4 regions of the Streptomyces malaysiensis subsp. malaysiensis genome follow, and region 1 is predicted to be linked to each of the others. Evidence: riboswitches for the same ligand, from Rfam matches in the RefSeq annotation. Region 1 holds a riboswitch; each other region holds the start of a gene.
The links. A riboswitch is a leader RNA that binds a small molecule or an ion and turns the genes downstream of it on or off. The one in region 1 is predicted to bind cobalamin.

Region 2: it holds a riboswitch for cobalamin, as region 1 does, so the genes downstream of both, AB0E24_RS19545 (cobalamin biosynthesis protein) here and AB0E24_RS25375 (ABC transporter substrate-binding protein) in region 1, are expected to answer to the same signal.
Region 3: it holds a riboswitch for cobalamin, as region 1 does, so the genes downstream of both, AB0E24_RS02000 (ribonucleoside-diphosphate reductase subunit alpha) here and AB0E24_RS25375 (ABC transporter substrate-binding protein) in region 1, are expected to answer to the same signal.
Region 4: it holds a riboswitch for cobalamin, as region 1 does, so the genes downstream of both, AB0E24_RS40460 (ABC transporter substrate-binding protein) here and AB0E24_RS25375 (ABC transporter substrate-binding protein) in region 1, are expected to answer to the same signal.

What each region holds. Positions count from the first base shown of each region.
Region 1 is NZ_JBEZNG010000013.1:157,532-161,697, reverse strand. Features, by position in the region: gene AB0E24_RS25385 (carboxymuconolactone decarboxylase family protein) at 141-611, shown strand; gene AB0E24_RS25380 (RNA polymerase sigma-70 factor) at 652-1,575, shown strand; cobalamin riboswitch at 1,634-1,847, shown strand; gene AB0E24_RS25375 (ABC transporter substrate-binding protein) at 1,910-2,950, shown strand; gene AB0E24_RS25370 (FecCD family ABC transporter permease) at 2,947-3,960, shown strand; gene AB0E24_RS25365 (ABC transporter ATP-binding protein) at 4,080-4,166, shown strand, end outside.
Region 2 is NZ_JBEZNG010000008.1:392,750-396,915, forward strand. Features, by position in the region: gene AB0E24_RS19540 (cobyric acid synthase) at 1-1,283, opposite strand, end outside; gene AB0E24_RS19545 (cobalamin biosynthesis protein) at 1,280-2,263, opposite strand; cobalamin riboswitch at 2,413-2,630, opposite strand; gene AB0E24_RS19550 (hypothetical protein) at 2,772-3,023, opposite strand; gene AB0E24_RS19555 (inorganic phosphate transporter) at 3,037-4,166, opposite strand, start outside.
Region 3 is NZ_JBEZNG010000001.1:451,246-455,411, reverse strand. Features, by position in the region: gene AB0E24_RS02005 (ribonucleotide-diphosphate reductase subunit beta) at 1-134, opposite strand, end outside; gene AB0E24_RS02000 (ribonucleoside-diphosphate reductase subunit alpha) at 125-2,533, opposite strand; cobalamin riboswitch at 2,672-2,831, opposite strand; gene AB0E24_RS01995 (GNAT family N-acetyltransferase) at 2,966-3,472, opposite strand; gene AB0E24_RS01990 (DUF7196 family protein) at 3,536-3,706, opposite strand; gene AB0E24_RS01985 (DUF1360 domain-containing protein) at 3,754-4,098, opposite strand.
Region 4 is NZ_JBEZNG010000035.1:634-4,799, reverse strand. Features, by position in the region: gene AB0E24_RS40470 (SpoIIE family protein phosphatase) at 1-253, shown strand, start outside; gene AB0E24_RS40465 (serine hydrolase) at 270-1,157, opposite strand; cobalamin riboswitch at 1,380-1,569, shown strand; gene AB0E24_RS40460 (ABC transporter substrate-binding protein) at 1,600-2,640, shown strand; gene AB0E24_RS40455 (FecCD family ABC transporter permease) at 2,637-3,752, shown strand; gene AB0E24_RS40450 (ABC transporter ATP-binding protein) at 3,749-4,166, shown strand, end outside.

The DNA.
Region 1 (4,166 bases):
CGTGAGGGTGGCGCTCAGCAGCGGTATGACGAACTGCGCGCTCGGGGCGGGGAGACGCAGGTCACAGCCGGCGATGTCACAGGGGGTCGGGCTACCCCGTCTCAGGGGTGTAGCCACTGACAACCGCGGAGGAGCACACCATGGACGCGCGACTGAACTACTTCGACAGCGTCACCGCCGGCAAGATCCTCAAGCCCGTGATGACGGCGGGCAAGGCGGTCAAGGACTCGCCGCTGCCGGCCGCTGCGCAGGAGCTGGTGGCGCTTCGGGTGAGCCAGATCAACGGCTGCGCCGCCTGTGTCGACATGCACACCAAGGAGGCCGCCGCGGCCGGTGAGACCGCGGTGCGGCTGAACCTGGTGGCGGTATGGCGCGAGGCCACGGTCTTCACCGAGGCCGAGCGCGCCGCGCTGGCGCTGGCGGAGGAGGGGACCCGGGTCGCGGACGCGGCCGTCGGGGTCGGCGACGAGGTGTGGGCGAATGCCGCCAAGTACTACGACGAGGAGCAGCTCACCGCTCTGGTGATCTTGGTCTCGTTCATGAATATGGTGAACCGGCTGAACATCATCACCCAGCAGCCGGCCGGCGACTACCAGGTCGGGCAGTTCTGACCGGCCGGTGGTTCAGGGGGATCCGGGGGAGGGGAGCCGTGTGAGCAAGGTCGAGGAGTTCGAGGAGCTGCGGCCGCTGCTGTTCTCGATCGCCTATCGGATTCTGAGCAGTGTGAGCGAGGCCGAGGACGCGGTGCAGGAGACCTGGCTGCGCTTCGACGGCTCGGCGACCCGGCCCACGTCGACCAAGGCGTTTCTGTCGGCCACGGTGACGCGGATCTCCATCGATGTGCTGCGCTCCGCCCGGGTGCGACGGGAGGAGTACATGGGCCCGTGGTTCCCCGAGCCACTGCTCAGGGACCCGTATCAGGATCCGGCCCGCGCGGTGGAGCTGGCCGACTCGGTGTCGATGGCGGCGTTGCTGCTGCTGGAGCGGCTCAGCCCGCTGGAGCGGGCGGTGTTCGTGCTGCGGGAGGTGTTCGCCTTCGGGTTCGACGAGATCGCCACGGCGGTGGGGCGCTCGGAGGCGGCATGCCGGCAGCTGCTGGTACGGGCTCGGCGGCATATGGAGGCCGGGCGGCCGCGCTTCGAGGCGGACCGGCGGGAGCGGCAGGAGCTGGCCACGCGGTTCTTCGACGCGCTGACGGACGGCGATGTGGGTGGGCTGCGGAATCTGCTGGCCGCCGATGTGCGGCTGGTCGGGGACGGTGGCGGCAAGACCCCGCAGCTGGCGAAGGCCGTCGTGGGCGCGGAGAAGGTGGCCCGGTTGCTGGGCACGGCCTTCCCCTGGCTGTTCCGGGTGGATGTGTCGTTCGAGCCGCATGAGGTCAACGGCCAGCCCGGGGCGATCTTCCATGACCGGGACGGCAAGGTGCTCCACACCCTGGCCCTCGATGTGCTCGACGGGCGTATCCAGACCGTCCGCACGGTGTCCAACCCCGACAAGCTCGGCCACCTCGGCCCTGTCGGCGATGTCTGGGCCGTCGACCGCGAGATACGGCAGGCCCGCCGACGGCCGAACTGACCTGCTCGGCCCACGAGTCCATCCGCTTCCACGACCGGCCCTTGCGACCGACCCCTCTTGATAGGCTCGGGGAGCCAGTCGTGCCACATCCGAGGCCAGGGAATCCGGTGTGAATCCGGAGCTGACGCGCAGCGGTGAGGGGGACGGGCGGGGCATGTGATGCCACTGGAAGGAGTCCATGACGGCCGCGAGGCCGCCGCGGACGAGCACCGGGAAGGCGCCCCGTCCGGACGAACCCGAGTCCGAAGACCTGCTGGCACCTCCGCGACCCTGTGCGCGGAGGGACGTCCGTAGGCCAGGCTCCGCGTACGAGCCCCGACCCCGAGGCATGCCCGTGCTCAGCTCCGCCCGCCGCACCGCGGCCCTCCTGCTCGCCCCTGCCCTGCTGCTCACCGCATGCGGTGGCTCCGGCCATGACACCGCGGACGCCGGAAAGCCCGCCGGTTCGGGCTATCCGCGAACGATCGACAACTGCGGCCACAGAACCACGTTGACGTCCGCCCCGAAGCGGGCCGTCTCGCTCAACCAGGGCACCACGGAGATCCTGCTCGCCCTCGGCCTCGCCGACCGCCTGGCGGGGACGGCCATGTGGACCGACCCGGTGCCGAAGGGCCTGGAGAAGGCCAACGCGACGGTGCCGCGACTGGCGGACAACGCGCCCTCCTTCGAGAAGGCCCTGGACGCCGAACCCGACTTCGTCACCGCCTCGTTCGTCTCCACCCTCGGCAGGGGCGGTGTGGCCACCCGTGAGCAGTTCGAGAAGCTGGGTGTGCCCACCTACGTCTCGCCGTCCGACTGCTCGGCGGGCAGGGACCCCGACAGCGGCGGCGACGGCTCCCGCGGCAGGCCACTCACCTTGGACGTGGTCTACGGCGAAATACGCGACCTGGCCCACGCCTTCGGTGTCGACGAGCGTGGCGAGAAGCTGGTCGCCGAGTTGAAGCGGCGTGTTCGTACGGCCACCGAGGGGCTGGACGCCCCCGGTGTCTCCCTCATGTACTGGTTCGCCAACTCCCAGTCGCCGTACCTCGCCGGCTGCTGCGGCGCGCCGGGCGCCATCACCCGGGCCGTCGGGGCGGAGAACGCCTTCTCCGACACCCACGACGAGTGGCCGCAGATCAACTGGGAGACCGTGGCCGACCGCGACCCGGACGTCATCGTCCTCGGCGATCTCACGCGCAAGCAGCAGACCGCGGAGACCGCCGAGGCCAAGATGCGTTTCCTGCGGACCCACCCCGCCACCCGCAACCTCACCGCGGTGAAGAAGAAGCGGTACATCCTGCTGAGCGGGCAGGCCATGAACCCGTCCCTGCGCACGGTCGAGGGGGTCGAGCAGGTCGCCGCCGGACTGCGCGACTTCGGTCTCGCCAGGTGAGCGCCCGCCTCCTGCCGCTGCTCGCGGGAGGCGTGGCCGCGCTGCTCGCGTCGGTCGCCTTCGCCGTGACCATCGGCCCCGCCGACATCTCCACGGCCGACGTATGGGCGGCGGTCAGCGCCCATCTCGGCCTGGGCGAGAGCACGTTGCCGCCATTGCGCGACGGCATCGTGTGGAACCTGCGCATGCCCCGCACGCTGCTCGCCGCGGTGTGCGGGGCGGGTCTGGCCCTCTGCGGGGCCGTGATGCAGTCGCTGCTGCGCAATCCGCTGGCCGATCCGTTCGTCCTCGGGGTGTCCTCCGGCGCCTCCACCGGGGCCGTCGCCGTGGTCGTCCTCGGGGTGGGCGGCGGGGCCGTATCGCTGTCGGCGGGCGCGTTCACCGGTGCGCTGCTCTCCTTCGGCCTGGTCCTGGCGCTCAGCCACAGCCTCGGTGGCAGCACCGACCGCGTGGTGCTGTCCGGGGTGGCCGCCATGCAGCTGTTCTCCGCGCTGACCTCGTTCACCGTGCTCACCTCCGCGGACGCCGAGACCACCCGGGGCGTGCTGTTCTGGCTGCTCGGCTCGCTCACCGGCGCCGGGTGGGGCGATGTGCTGCTGTGCGCCGCCGTCCTGGCCGGCGTGCTCGCGGTCTGTCTCGGGCACGGCCGCACCCTGGACGCGTTCGCCTTCGGGGAGGAGGCCGCGGCAGCGCTCGGCGTACGGGTGGCCCGTGCCCGTCTCGTCCTGCTGTGCGCGGTCGCGCTGCTCACCGCGACCCTGGTCAGCTGCGCCGGGGCCATCGGCTTCGTCGGCCTGGTCCTCCCGCACGCCACCCGCGCCCTCACCGGCTCCGGCCATGTCCGGCTGCTCCCGGTCACCACACTGGCCGGAGCCATCTTCCTGGTGTGGGTGGACACCGCAGCCCGTACCGTCATCGACCCCCAGGAGGTCCCGGTGGGCGTGGTGACGTCCCTCATCGGCGTACCGGCCTTCGTGGCCGTGCTCCACCGCGGCCGGAGGAAGACGTGAGCGACTCCACGGCGGGACGCCCCGCCACCGCCACCCCCGCCACCGCCGCATCCCCCGCCACCGCCGAGGCCGCGCCCGGACTCCGCGCCGACCACGTCAGCCGCCGCACCCACGACCGGCTGATCCTCGACGGTGTCACCCTCACCCTGCGCCCCGGCGAGACGGTGGGCCTGCTCGGCCCCAACGGCTCGGGGAAGTCCACCCTG
Region 2 (4,166 bases), on a different contig from region 1:
AGCGCCTCGCCCACCGGCCGGGCCAGGGTCTTCTCCGCCGCGAACCGCACCCGCACCGGCAGCAGCCCGAGCCCGGCGACCGTCCCGGCCCTCGACTCGACCTCGTCCTCGATGCGCTCCCCGAGCATCTGGAAACCGCCGCAGACGCCCAGCACCGGGCGGCCCTCGGCGGCCCGCCGGGCGATCGCGCCGGCGAGCCCGCGCTCACGCAGCCACTCCAGCGCCCTTACGGTGCCCCGGGTGCCCGGCAGCACCACCAGATCGGCGTCGGCCAGCTCCTCGGGCCGGTCCACGAACCGCACGACCACGCCCGGTTCGGCCGCCAGCGCGTCCACGTCCGTGAAGTTGGACATCAGCGGCACGGCGGCCACCGCGATCCGCAGCACGTCCGCACCGTAAGGGGGTGCCACGACGCTCTCCCGCACCGTGCCGCGCAGCGAGACCCGCAGCCCGTCCTCCTCGTCGATCCCCAGCCCGTGGGCGAACGGCAGCACACCGACGGTCGGGCGCCCGGTGAGGTCGCGCAGCATCTCCAGACCTGGCTCCAGAAGGCTCACATCGCCGCGGAACTTGTTCACCAGATAGGCGGCCACATGCCGCTGGTCCGCCGCCGACATCAGGGCGGTCGTGCCGAAGAAGGACGCGAAGACGCCACCGCGGTCGATGTCCCCGACCACCACGACCGGAAGCCCCGCGGCCCGCGCGAGCCCCATGTTGACGATGTCGGTACGGCGCAGATTGATCTCGGCCGGGCTGCCCGCGCCCTCGCAGATCACGGCGTCATGGGTGCGCCGCAGCTCCTCCAGGCACTCCGTGACGGTCCCCAGCAGCGCCTCACGCCCCTTGGCCGCCTCACCGGGGGAGACCGCGCCCGACGGCGGCCGTACGGCGGGCCCCGGCCGCGCCGGGGTCCCCGGCCGACCGAAGTACCCGCGCGCGCTCAGCTCGCCCACCGGCTTGCCCAGCAGCACCACCTGGCTGCTGCGGTCGCTGCCCGGCTTCAGCAGGACCGGATTCATCAGCGCGCTCGGCTCCACGCGAGCGGCGGCGGCCTGCATGGCCTGCGCCCGCCCGATCTCCGCCCCCTCCCGGGTGACGAAGGAGTTGAGCGACATGTTCTGCGCCTTGAAGGGCGCCACGCTGACGCCCTTACGGGCGAGCCACCGGCAGATCCCGGCCGTCACCACGCTCTTGCCCGCGTCGGAGGTCGTGCCCGCGACGAGCAGCCCCCCGCCCCGCGACCCCGAACCGTCCGTGCCGCCCTTACCGCGTATCCCGCTCATCCACCGCCCCTTCCAGCGGCCAGGGGCCGCCCCGTCAACGCCCTCAGGACCGGCCGGGCCGCCACGGACACCCCGAGCGCCAGGACGCCGACGCGCCGCGACAGCCGTATCGCCCGCTCGATGTCGGCCGCCGCCACCGGCCGCCCGCCGGAGTTGAGCACCGGCCGGTGCTCGACCCGGCCGCCGTACGCGAGGGTGCCGCCCAGCCGTACGCCGAGCGCGCCCGCGAAGGACGCCTCCACAGGGCCCGCGTTGGGGCTCGGATGGCGCCGGCCGTCGTGCCGCCAGGCGCGCCACGCACCGCGCGGATCGGGGCCCGCCAGCGTCGCCAGGGCCGCCGTAAGGCGCGCACCGGGCCATCCGGCCACATCGTCCAGACGGGCCGCCGCCCAGCCGAACCGCCGGTAGCGCGGCGACTTGTGGCCCACCATGGCGTCCAGGGTGTTGACGGCGCGGAAGCCGATGAGCCCCGGCACCCCGCCCACGGCGCCCCACACCAGGGCGCCCACGACGGCGTCGGAGGTGTTCTCGGCGACCGATTCGACAACCGCGCGGGCGATCCGCGGCCCGTCCAGCGCCTGCGGATCGCGGCCGCACAGATGCGGCAGCCGCTCCCGGGCGGCCTCGAGGTCCCCGGCGGCCAGCGCGTCGCCGACGGCCCGTGCCTCACGGCCCAGCGTCGTACCGCCGAGCACGGCCCAGGTGGCGGCGGCGGTCAGCGCGACCTCCGCGCCACGGCGCCCGCCGAGGGCCCGTACGGCGCGGGTCAGCAGCGCGGCACCGGCGGCCGCGCCGCCCGCGCACAGCGCGGTGTGCAGGGCCCCGTAGCCGCGGTGGTCACGCCACAGCCGGCGCTCGGCGGCCGCGGCGGCGCGCCCGAACGCGGCCACCGGATGGCCGCGGCGCGGATCGCCCGTGGCGAGGTCGCCGAGGAAGCCGAGGGCCGCGCCGCACGCGAACGAGGCGTGGTCGGCAGGCATCCCTCAGGCCGCCGTCACGCCTCGGCGCGGCGGAACGCGAACAGAGGTGCCGACAGAGGTACGGGGGGAGCCGGAGCGGGCAGCGGAGGCTGGCGGCGTGGCGGTGCCGGGCATGGCGGTATGTCCTCACTCAGGGTCCTCGCCCTGGTTCGACGTGACCGGCGGTGAGAGTCTCCTGGCTCCCGGATCCGCGGCCCTCCCGGTCTTCCAGCCCCACGTACGCGACGAACCGTACGGACGAGCCGTGACCCCATACAGGCGATGGGAGGCCGCTCCCCGGTGACAGTGGCGGGACCGCGCCGGATTCTCACCGGCTTCCTCTCCTGCCGCCGTTTGGCTCGGGAAGTCCACCATGGGCCGCGAATGGCCGTCAACTCGCATATGACCCATGACGCCCGAGTGTGCCGAGCCCCACAGACGACGGTCGCTCACAGGACGGCCGCCGGACGGTCGGCGCTGGTCAGCGCCGCCATCCGGCGGCCGGTGGGGCAATGGGGACGCGGGGTCCTCAGGCGACGATCAGATAGATGCCGTACGCCACGACCGCGGCGCACACCGCGAAACAGGCGTACGCGCCGGTGCGCGCGAGCGCGGACCCGCCGCCGGCCGCGCCGGAGGGCACGGCGGCCGTGCCGCCCTGCTCCGGCGCCGCCTTACGGGACGTGCCGACGATGCCCAGGGTGAAGACGCCCACCATGCCGACCGTCACCGCGAGGCTGACGCCGAAGACCTGGCCGAGTGCCGCCCAGTCGATGTTCATGTTTCCTGGCTCCTTAGCGGGTGGTGCTGCTCGCGGCGGCGGGGGTGGGGGTCTGCTCGGGCGCGCTCTCAGGGGTGCCGCTCACGGCGGCGGTCTCCGCGGCGTCCTCGGGGGCGGAAGCCGCCGTACCCGCGGGCGGCGGGGCCACGGACCGCAGGGCGGCCGTGACGGCGCCCACCGGCTCCTGGGGGGCGACCTCGTTGACGTTGGTGTGGTCCACGGGCTTGCGGCGCGACAGCGCCCAGATCGCCCCGCAGGCCAGGATCGCGAGCACGGCCACCGCCGCGACCCCCGCGTTCCCCTGGTCGGCCAGCAGCGCGGCGCCACCCGCCACCAGACCCGCGGCGGGCAGGGTCAGCACCCAGGCGACCACCATGCGGCCCGCGGTCGACCAGCGCACCACCGCGCCCTTACGGCCGACACCCGCGCCCATGACGGCGCCGGAGCAGACCTGGGTGGTGGACAGCGCGAAGCCGATGTGGGAGGAGGCGAGGATGACCGTCGCGGCGCCGGTCTGGGCGGCGAAGCCCTGCGGCGGCTGGATGTCGGTGATGCCCTTGCCCATGGTGCGGATGATCCGCCAGCCGCCCAGGTAGGTGCCGAGCGCGATGGCAAGACCCGCCGAGACGATGACCCACAGCGGCGGGTCGGAGTCGGGCGCCACCACGTTCCCGGTGACCAGCGCCAGGGTGATCACGCCCATCGTCTTCTGGGCGTCGTTGGTGCCGTGGGCGAGGGAGACCAGGGCCGCCGAGGCGATCTGCCCCGCGCGGTAGCCCTTCGCGGTGTCCTCCGGTGAGCGGCCGCTGCCGAGCCGGTAGGTGAGCCGCGTGGCGACCATGGTGGCGATGCCGGCCACGATCGGGGCGGCGACGGCGGGGATCAGGACCTTCATGACGATCGCGTCGCCGTTGACCCCGTCCAGGCCGACGGAGACCAGGGTGGCGCCGATCAGGCCGCCGAACAGGGCGTGCGAGGAACTGGAGGGGAGCCCGGCGAGCCAGGTCACCAGGTTCCACAGGATCGCGCCGACCAGCCCCGCGAAGATCACTTCTGGTCGGATACCGGCGCCCTCGTCGATGATCCCGCCGGAGATGGTCTTGGCCACCTCCACGGACAGGAACGCGCCGACGAGGTTGAGGA
Region 3 (4,166 bases), on a different contig from region 1:
ACCTCCTCCACGGTCCAGGTGTTCTTGATCGCGTCGCGGTAGCGGTCGTAGAACTGCGGGTACCGCATGGGCCGCAGGGTCAGTTCGAAGCCCGGGTCGAGCAGGTTCTTGGTGTCACTCATGGTTACTGGCATGCCTCGCAGGACTCGGGGTTCTCCAGGGAGCAGGCGATCGCGTCGGCCTCGGCCGGAGCCTGCTGTACGGGGAGGGGAGCAGGGGTGGTGGCGGCGGTGGCGCCGCCGCGGGCGCTCTGGGCGATCCGGGTGGCCGGCCGCGAGCGCAGGTAGTACGTGGTCTTGATGCCGCGCTTCCAGGCGTACGCGTACATCGAGCTGAGCTTGCCGATGGTCGGCGAGGCCATGAAGAGGTTCAGCGACTGGCTCTGGTCGAGGTACGGGGTGCGGGCCGCCGCCATGTCGATCAGGGCGCGCTGCGGGATCTCCCACGCGGTGCGGTACAGCTCCCGTACGTCCGCGGGCACCCAGGAGAGGTCCTGGACCGAGCCGTTGGACTCGCGCAGCGCCTCACGGGTCTTCGCGTCCCAGACGCCCAGCTTCTTCAGGTCGTCCACCAGATAGGAGTTGACCTGGAGGAACTCCCCGCTCAGCGTCTCGCGCTTGAAGAGGTTGGAGACCTGCGGCTCGATGCACTCGTAGACGCCTGCGATGGAGGCGATGGTCGCGGTCGGCGCGATCGCCAGCAGCAGCGAGTTCCGCATCCCGGACTTCGCCATCCGGGTGCGCAGCGCCTCCCAGCGCTCCGGCCAGGTGGCCACCGCGTCCGTGTAGTGGTCCGGGTGCAGCACCCCGCGTGCGGTGCGGGTCTCGGACCAGGCGGGGTGCGGGCCGTGGCGCTCGGCGAGCTCGCAGGACGCCTCGTACGCGGCGAGCATGATGCGCTCGGAGATCCGCGTGGAGAGCGCCGTGGCCTCGGGCGAGTCGAACGGCAGCCGCAGCCGGAAGAAGACGTCCTGGAGCCCCATGAGGCCCAGACCCACCGGGCGCCAGCGGGAGTTGGAGGCCCCGGCCTCCTCCGTGGGGTAGAAGTTGATGTCCACCACGCGGTCGAGGAAGGTGACGGCGGTGCGGACGGTGGCGTCCAGGCGCTCCCAGTCCAGCTGCCCGTCCTCGCCCAGGTGTGCGGCGAGGTTGACCGATCCGAGGTTGCACACGGCGGTCTCGCCGTCGTTGGTCACCTCCAGGATCTCGGTGCACAGATTCGAGGAGTGGACGACCCTGCCGGGCTCGGCGGTCTGGTTGGCGGTGCGGTTGGCGGCGTCCTTGAACGTCATCCAGCCGTTGCCGGTCTGTGCGAGGGTGCGCATCATCCGCGCGTACAGCTGGCGGGCCGGGACCTGCTTGACCGCCCGTCCCTCGGCCTCGGCCCTGCGGTACGCGGCGTCGAACTCCTCGCCCCACAGGTCCACCAGATCGGGCGCGTCGACCGGGGAGAACAGCGACCAGTCGGCGTCCGCCTCGACCCGGCGCATGAACTCGTCCGGGATCCAGTGGGCGATGTTGAGGTTGTGGGTGCGGCGGGCGTCCTCGCCCGTGTTGTCCCGGAGCTCCAGGAACTCCTCGAGGTCTGCGTGCCAGGTCTCCAGGTAGACACAGGCCGCGCCCTTGCGCCGGCCGCCCTGGTTGACGGCGGCCACCGAGGAGTCGAGCGTGCGCAGGAACGGCACGATGCCGTTGGAGTGCCCGTTGGTGCCCCGGATCAGCGAACCGCGGGCCCGGATGCGGGAGTAGGAAAGGCCGATGCCGCCCGCGTGCTTCGACAGCCGCGCCACCTGGTGGTAGCGGTTGTAGATCGAGTCCAGCTCGTCCAGCGGCGAGTCCAGCAGATAGCAGGACGACATCTGCGGATGCCGGGTGCCGGAGTTGAACAGCGTGGGGGAGCTGGGGAGGTACGACAGCGTGCTGGTCAGCCGGTACAGCTCGGCCACGTCCTCCAGCGCCCGCGCCGAGAGGTCCTCGGCGAGCCCGCAGGCCACCCGCAGCAGGAAGTGCTGCGGGGTCTCGATCACCTGCCGGGTGATGGGGTGGCGCAGCAGATAGCGGCTGTAGAGGGTGCGCAGCCCGAAGTAGCCGAAGCGGTTGTCGGCGCCGTCGGCCAGGGCCCGCTCCACCAGCGCGTCCAGCCGGCCGGCGTGGGCGGTGGCGAACTCCGCGGTGGAGTCGGCGAGCAGGCCCTCGCGGTGGCCCACCTGGACGGAGGTGGAGAAGGAGACCGCGCCCTGCCCGGCCGCCTCCTCGGTGATGGTGAGCGCCAGCAGCCGCGCGGCCAGCCGGGAGTACTCCGGCTCCTCGGCGATGAGCCCGGCCGCCGCCTCGGTCGCCAGCCCGCGCAACTCCGCCTCGTCCGAGCCGGGATGGCGGCCGCGCAGGGCGGCGGCCGCGACCTTACCGGGGTCGGTGGCGGGCAGGTCGGCGGTGAGTCCGGTGAGCGTCCGTAGCAGGGCGGTCCCGGGCGCGTCGACCGCTGCCTGAGAAACCGCCTGCTCTGAAACCGGATCTGCGGGCGCGATGGTCACTGAGGTGCTCTCCCTCGCTGGGCTGGGGCCACGAGGGGTGGTGCGATGGGCGCGTACGGGCATGCCGATGCCGCACTCCTCGTACGCCGGGCACACCACGCAGCGTCCATCGGCCCAACCCACGAGGCCGGGGGACGTGTTCACGCAAGGCCGTCGGCAGGTGCTCGGACTCACGGGTACGCCGCATAAGCGCACACGTACACCGTTGCGGGACAGTTCCGGATTCCCACCGGATTCCCCTGCGGCGACAGCGAGGACGAGCATACATCTTGTGCCGCCCGACGCACGCACCCCCATATCTAGTGTCGGGAGGTGCGGAGTTTCGTATGAATGTGCTAATGCGTTCCCGAGGCGGCCCGTGACCTGGGGCGCGCGGTGGCCGGTGGCCCGGGGCGGGTGGCGGCCGTGGCCGGGGCTGTGCGGCGCTCGTCGTCACAGCTCCACGGTGAACGCCCAGAGGGTGAGGTCCGTCCCGGCAAGCGGCGCCCAGTCCCGCTCCGGGGCCCGTACGAACCCCAGCCGCTCGTACAGCCGGTGGGCGGCGGTCATCGAGCGCTGGCTGCTGATCACTATGCGCTTCAGCCCCAGCGCGCGCGCCCGGTCCAGACACGCGCGCACCAGCGCCTCGGCCGCCCCGCGCCGCCGCGACTCGGGCCGCACGGCCAGCATCCGGAACTCGCCCTCGCCGGGCCGGGCCAGCTCCGCGTACGCCCCGCCGTACTCGGCGAACGCCACGGCCCCCAGCACCTCGTCACTCGCCGCGTCCGCCGCGACCAGCAGCTCGGAATCGGCGGCCCGGCGCCGGGCATCGCGCAGCGTGGCGAGATACGGATCGCTGTCCCCGAAGTCCAGCAGCCCGTCCCCGAGATACGCCTGAGCGGTGAGCTCCCCGATCCCGTCCAGTTCCTCGTCCCGCGCGTGCCTGATTGTGATATCCATGCGCGCAGTCTGCCGCAGACCACCGACAGCCGGGCTGCCTGGGTCGGGCGCGGATCTCCGCCGTCACTGGGTGACGGGGGTGATCACTCCGATGGAACCCGCGCGCTTGTTGGCGGCGTCGGCTTCCTGATGGGTGACGTACCGCCGGACCGTGCCGTCCGGCAGCTTCAACTCATAGACGACAGTGGGTTGAGGCGTCCATTGGGGCGCTCTTCCGCCGCAGTTGCAGGCCATGGCCGTCATTCCTTTCCATCGGGTCGCGAGTCGTGTTCGGGTCGGTGTCAGTCCAGCCAGCGCGAGGCGAGCCCCGCGAGGTAGGAGAGCGTCAGGGCGGTGGCCGGCAGCAGGAACCACGCGGTGGTGTGCAGCAAGGAGGCGTAGACGGCGATGGCGGCGGCGACCCAGATGCTGGTGCACCAACCGCAGTTGACCAGGTAGGAGGCCCGGGAGTCGTCGCCGAAGCGGTCGGCGACCCAGGTTCTGAACCCGGCCGCCAGGGTGTCCTTGGTGATGAAGCGGGTGATCCGGCAGGTGGTGCCGAGGGCGAGAAGGAACGCGGCGAGGCTCATCGGATCGCCCCCTCCCCAGGTGGTCAGGCGCGGGTCGGCAGTGCCGATATCACTCATTAGAGGCATGGCGGGCAACGGCAAGCCATACCTCCGTCGCGCGTTCCCCCGAATAGCCGAGCGCTTGT
Region 4 (4,166 bases), on a different contig from region 1:
CAGCCTGCTCGCCTTCTTCACCGACGGGCTGGTGGAGTCCCGGCACGGCGACATCGATGCCGGACTGGAGCGGCTGCTCACCGCGCTGGAACGTCCCCCGGCGAGCCTCGATGACCTGTGTGCCCGTGTCATCTCGAGGATGACCACGGACGCGCCCCCGGAGGACGACATCGCGCTCCTCGTGGCCCGGACACGCACCGGCGACAGCGGCCGGGCGGCCGCCCACAGGGGGCACCGCCGGCCGGCGGCCTGACGCGAAGCGGAGACGCCTAGGGCCGGGCGCCGGCCGCGGGTGCGTTGAGGTTCTCGTGGACCGCGCGGGCGATGCCCTCGATGTTGGCGATGCCGTCGTCCATCGTGGCGTTGTCCTGCGTGAGCACCGTGATCGTGTAGTCGTGGTCACCGCCGGTGAAAGCGCCGAGGCTGTGCACACGCCAGCCGTTCGTGGCCCGCTCCAGCCAGCCGTTCTTCACATGCACCTGTGCGTCGCCCGGCGCACCGGCCGGGGTCCCCCAGCGCTGCGAGGGGATGACCTCGCCGGTCAGCTTCAGGATGTAGGCGCGGGAGTCCTCACCGAGCACCGGGTTCGCGTGGGTCACCAGTTGGAGGAGCTTCTCCTCATCGTTCGCGGTGATCTGGGTGAGCCCCCAGTGCCCCTCGCTGTCGAGGACGGTGTTGGTCATCCCCGCGGCCAGCAGAAACGCGTTGACCTTGGCCGCCCCGAGTTGGTTCCACAGCGCGGTGGTGGCATCGTTGTCGGACTTCGTGATCATGGCGGTGGCACGGTCCTTCTCCTCCTGCGTCAGGGCGCGATCGTCCTTCTGCGCGTCCCACAGCAGCGTGGCGAGCACGGTCACCTTGACCGTGCTCGCGGAGTCGAACTTCCGGTCCGCGTCGAGAGCGCAGGTGGTGTTCGTGGTGCGGTCGTGGAGGCTGATCGCCGTCGTGGCGGAGGCGCCGTCCAGTGCGGAGTTGATGTCCTCGGAGAGCTTCTCGGCGAGTTCCGGCTTGTCCGAGGCGCAGATCGCCGCCTGCGGGGTGGCCGCGTGAGCCGACCCCACCGAGACGACCGTCGGCACGAGTACCCCCGCGGCCAGCGCCGCTCTTGACGCCAGGGTGGTACGGGGAAGCTGGGATATTCGTCGGTGTCGCCCCATGGCGTGCTCGTCCATTCGTTCGCGGTGCGTTTCCGCACACGGGGACTTCGCTCCATCGCGAAGATGTCCCGGTGCTCCGGCTCTGGATGACGAGCCGGGGACGGGTGAGGTTCAGCGACGCGTCCGAGTCTCACAAGATCGCTCCACAATGGACACAGCATCGCTGAGCGCCGGGAGCCCCTGCCCCGTACGCACGGTTCCGGCCGGGCGCCCTTTCGCCCCTCGGCCACCCCTACGTAAGATCAGCCGGTCATCACCGCGACGGGAGACAGGAAGCCGGTGCGATTCCGGCACGGTCCCGCCACTGTGACCGGGGAGTGCAACCCTTCGACATGCCACTGCGCACCGCGTGGGAAGGCCGGGGGAGCGTCGATCCGGGAGTCAGGACACTGGTCTGTCGCGGGCCCGTTCCGAGGAGCGCGGACTCCCCAGGAGGCTCTACGTGTACGACGGCATGTCCCGTCCTGTTTTCTCTCCCCCGGCGTTTCCCCGCCGTCGCGCCCTGCGCGTCGCCGCCGCCGTCGCCTTGTCCACGACCCTGCTGACCGGCTGTGCCGGAGGCGAGGGCCCGGCGGACAAGCCGGCGAGCGCGGCGTCGTCGCTCAAGGGCTTCCCGGTCACCATCGACAACTGCGGGACCCGCACCACGTACGAGAAGCCGCCCGAGCGGGCGGTCACCATCCATCAGCACCCCGCCGAGCTCATGCTGGCCCTCGGTCTGAAGGACCGTATGGTGGGCACCGCCTTCCTCGACTCGGCCGTTCTGCCGCGGTACCGGAAGGACTTCGCGGCCATTCCCGAACTGGCGAAGAGGGAACCGTCCTTCGAGACCGTCCTCAACGCCGATCCGGACTTCGTCTACGGCGGCTACGGCAGCGCGTTCGCCGGGAACGAGGGCCGTTCCCGCAAGGCGTTCGCGGACGCGGGCATCAACACGTACCTCAACCGCGAGTACTGCGGCGAGAAGCGCGTGTCGATGAAGGACACCTACGACGAGATCCGTGCCATCGGCGCGATCTTCGGAGTGCGGGAGCGCGCCGACAAGGTGGTCGCCGACCTCCAGCGGCGGGTCGAGCGGACCACCCGGGCGGTGCGGGGCGCACGGGCCGTGCCGGTGTTCGTGTACGACAGCGGGGACAAGGCGGCGTTCACCGCGGGCGGCAAGGGTCTGGGCACCGAGATCATCCGGCTGGCCGGCGGCCGGAACGTGTTCGACGACCTCGACGAGGTCTTCGGTGACGCGTCGTGGGAGCAGGTCGTCGCCCGCAAACCCGAGGTCATCGCGATCTACGACTACGGGGGTGCCGGGAGCGTCGAGCGGAAGAAGCGGTTCCTGCTCTCGCGGCCCGCACTCGCCGACGTCCCCGCCGTGAAGAACAAACGGTTCGTCGTGCTTCCGCTGACCGCGACGGTCATCGGCGTCCGTCCGCCCTACGCGGCCTCGGATCTGGCGCGCGCACTGCACCCCGAGAAGTTCCGGTGACGGACACCGTACGGAACGCTCCGGCGGCGGATACCGGCCCCGGACGCAAGAGCGGTGAGGGCGGGGCTCACCGGGTGTCCTTCGCCATGGTCCTGGCGGCGCTCGGCATCCTGCTCCTGGTCTCCGCCACGGCGGGCATGGCCATCGGTTCGGTCCATGTGCCGCCCGGTGAGGTGTGGCGCATCGTGACGCACGCGCTGGGCGCCGACTGGTCGGCGCCGGTTCCGTCGCGGGCGCACGAGACGATCGTGCTGAAGGTACGGGCTCCGCGGGTGGCGCTCGGGGCCGTGACGGGTGCCGGGCTCGCGGTGGTGGGTGCCGCCATGCAGGCGCTGGTGCGCAATCCGCTCGCGGAGCCGTATCTGCTGGGGGTGTCCTCCGGGGCCTCGCTCGGTGCCGTCGTCGTGATCGTCTTCGGGGTGAGCCTGTTCGGGCCGGTGTCGCTGTCGGCCGCCGCGTTCGCCGGTGCGCTGCTCACGCTGCTGCTCGTGTACACCACGGCCCGGGCCGGCGGCCGTATCACCTCGGCCCGGCTGGTGCTGTCGGGGGTGGCGGTGGCGTCGGTGCTCACCGCGGTGATGGATCTGCTGCTCCTGACCACCGGCCGGGGCAACGAGGCGCGGGCGGTTCTCGCCTGGACGCTCGGTGGCCTCGGTGGCGTCCAGTGGGGCACGCTGTGGCTGCCGGGCGCGGCCCTGCTGCTCGGCACCGTCGTCCTGGTGGTCCAGGCCCGCTCGCTCAACCTGCTTCTGGCGGGCGAGGAGGCCGCCACCACGATGGGGTTGGACGTGGCCCGGTTCCGTGCCCGGATGTTCGTCCTGCTGTCCCTGGTCACCGGGGTCCTGGTGGCGGCGGCCGGGCCGATCGGCTTCGTCGGCCTGATCCTCCCTCATATCGTGCGGCTGTTCGTGGGCGGCGACCACCGCCGCGTACTGCCGACCGCCGCACTGGCCGGAGCGGTGTTCCTCATCTGGGCCGACGTCGCCGCGCGCACGGTCGCCGCCCCGATGGAGATCCCCGTCGGGGTCCTGACGGCCCTGTGCGGAGGGCCGTTCTTTCTGTGGCTGATGCGCCGGGACGCCCGGCGCGACGCCGATCGAGGAGTGGGATGAGCGCGACCGAACTCGCCGTCGAGGGGTTGACGCTCACCGCCGGCGCACACCACCTCGTACGGGACGTCTCCCTGACCGCCCGGCCCGGGGAGGTCATCGGCCTCGTCGGCCCCAACGGAAGCGGTAAGTCGAGTCTGCTGCGCGCGGTCTACCGCGTGCTGCGCCCCGACACGGGGTGCGTACGCGTGGACGGGGCGGACGCCTGGTCGCTGCCGGTACGGCGGCTGGCCCGCACTCTGGCCGCCGTGGTCCAGGAGTCCGGCGCCGGCATCGACCTGACCGTTCGCGAGGTCGTCGCGATGGGCCGTACCCCGCACAAACGCCTGCTCGACGGCGACACCGCCGAGGACGCCCGGCTCATCGGCGCGGCCCTGGAGGCGGTCGACGCCGCCGGTCTGGCCGGCCGCTCCTTCG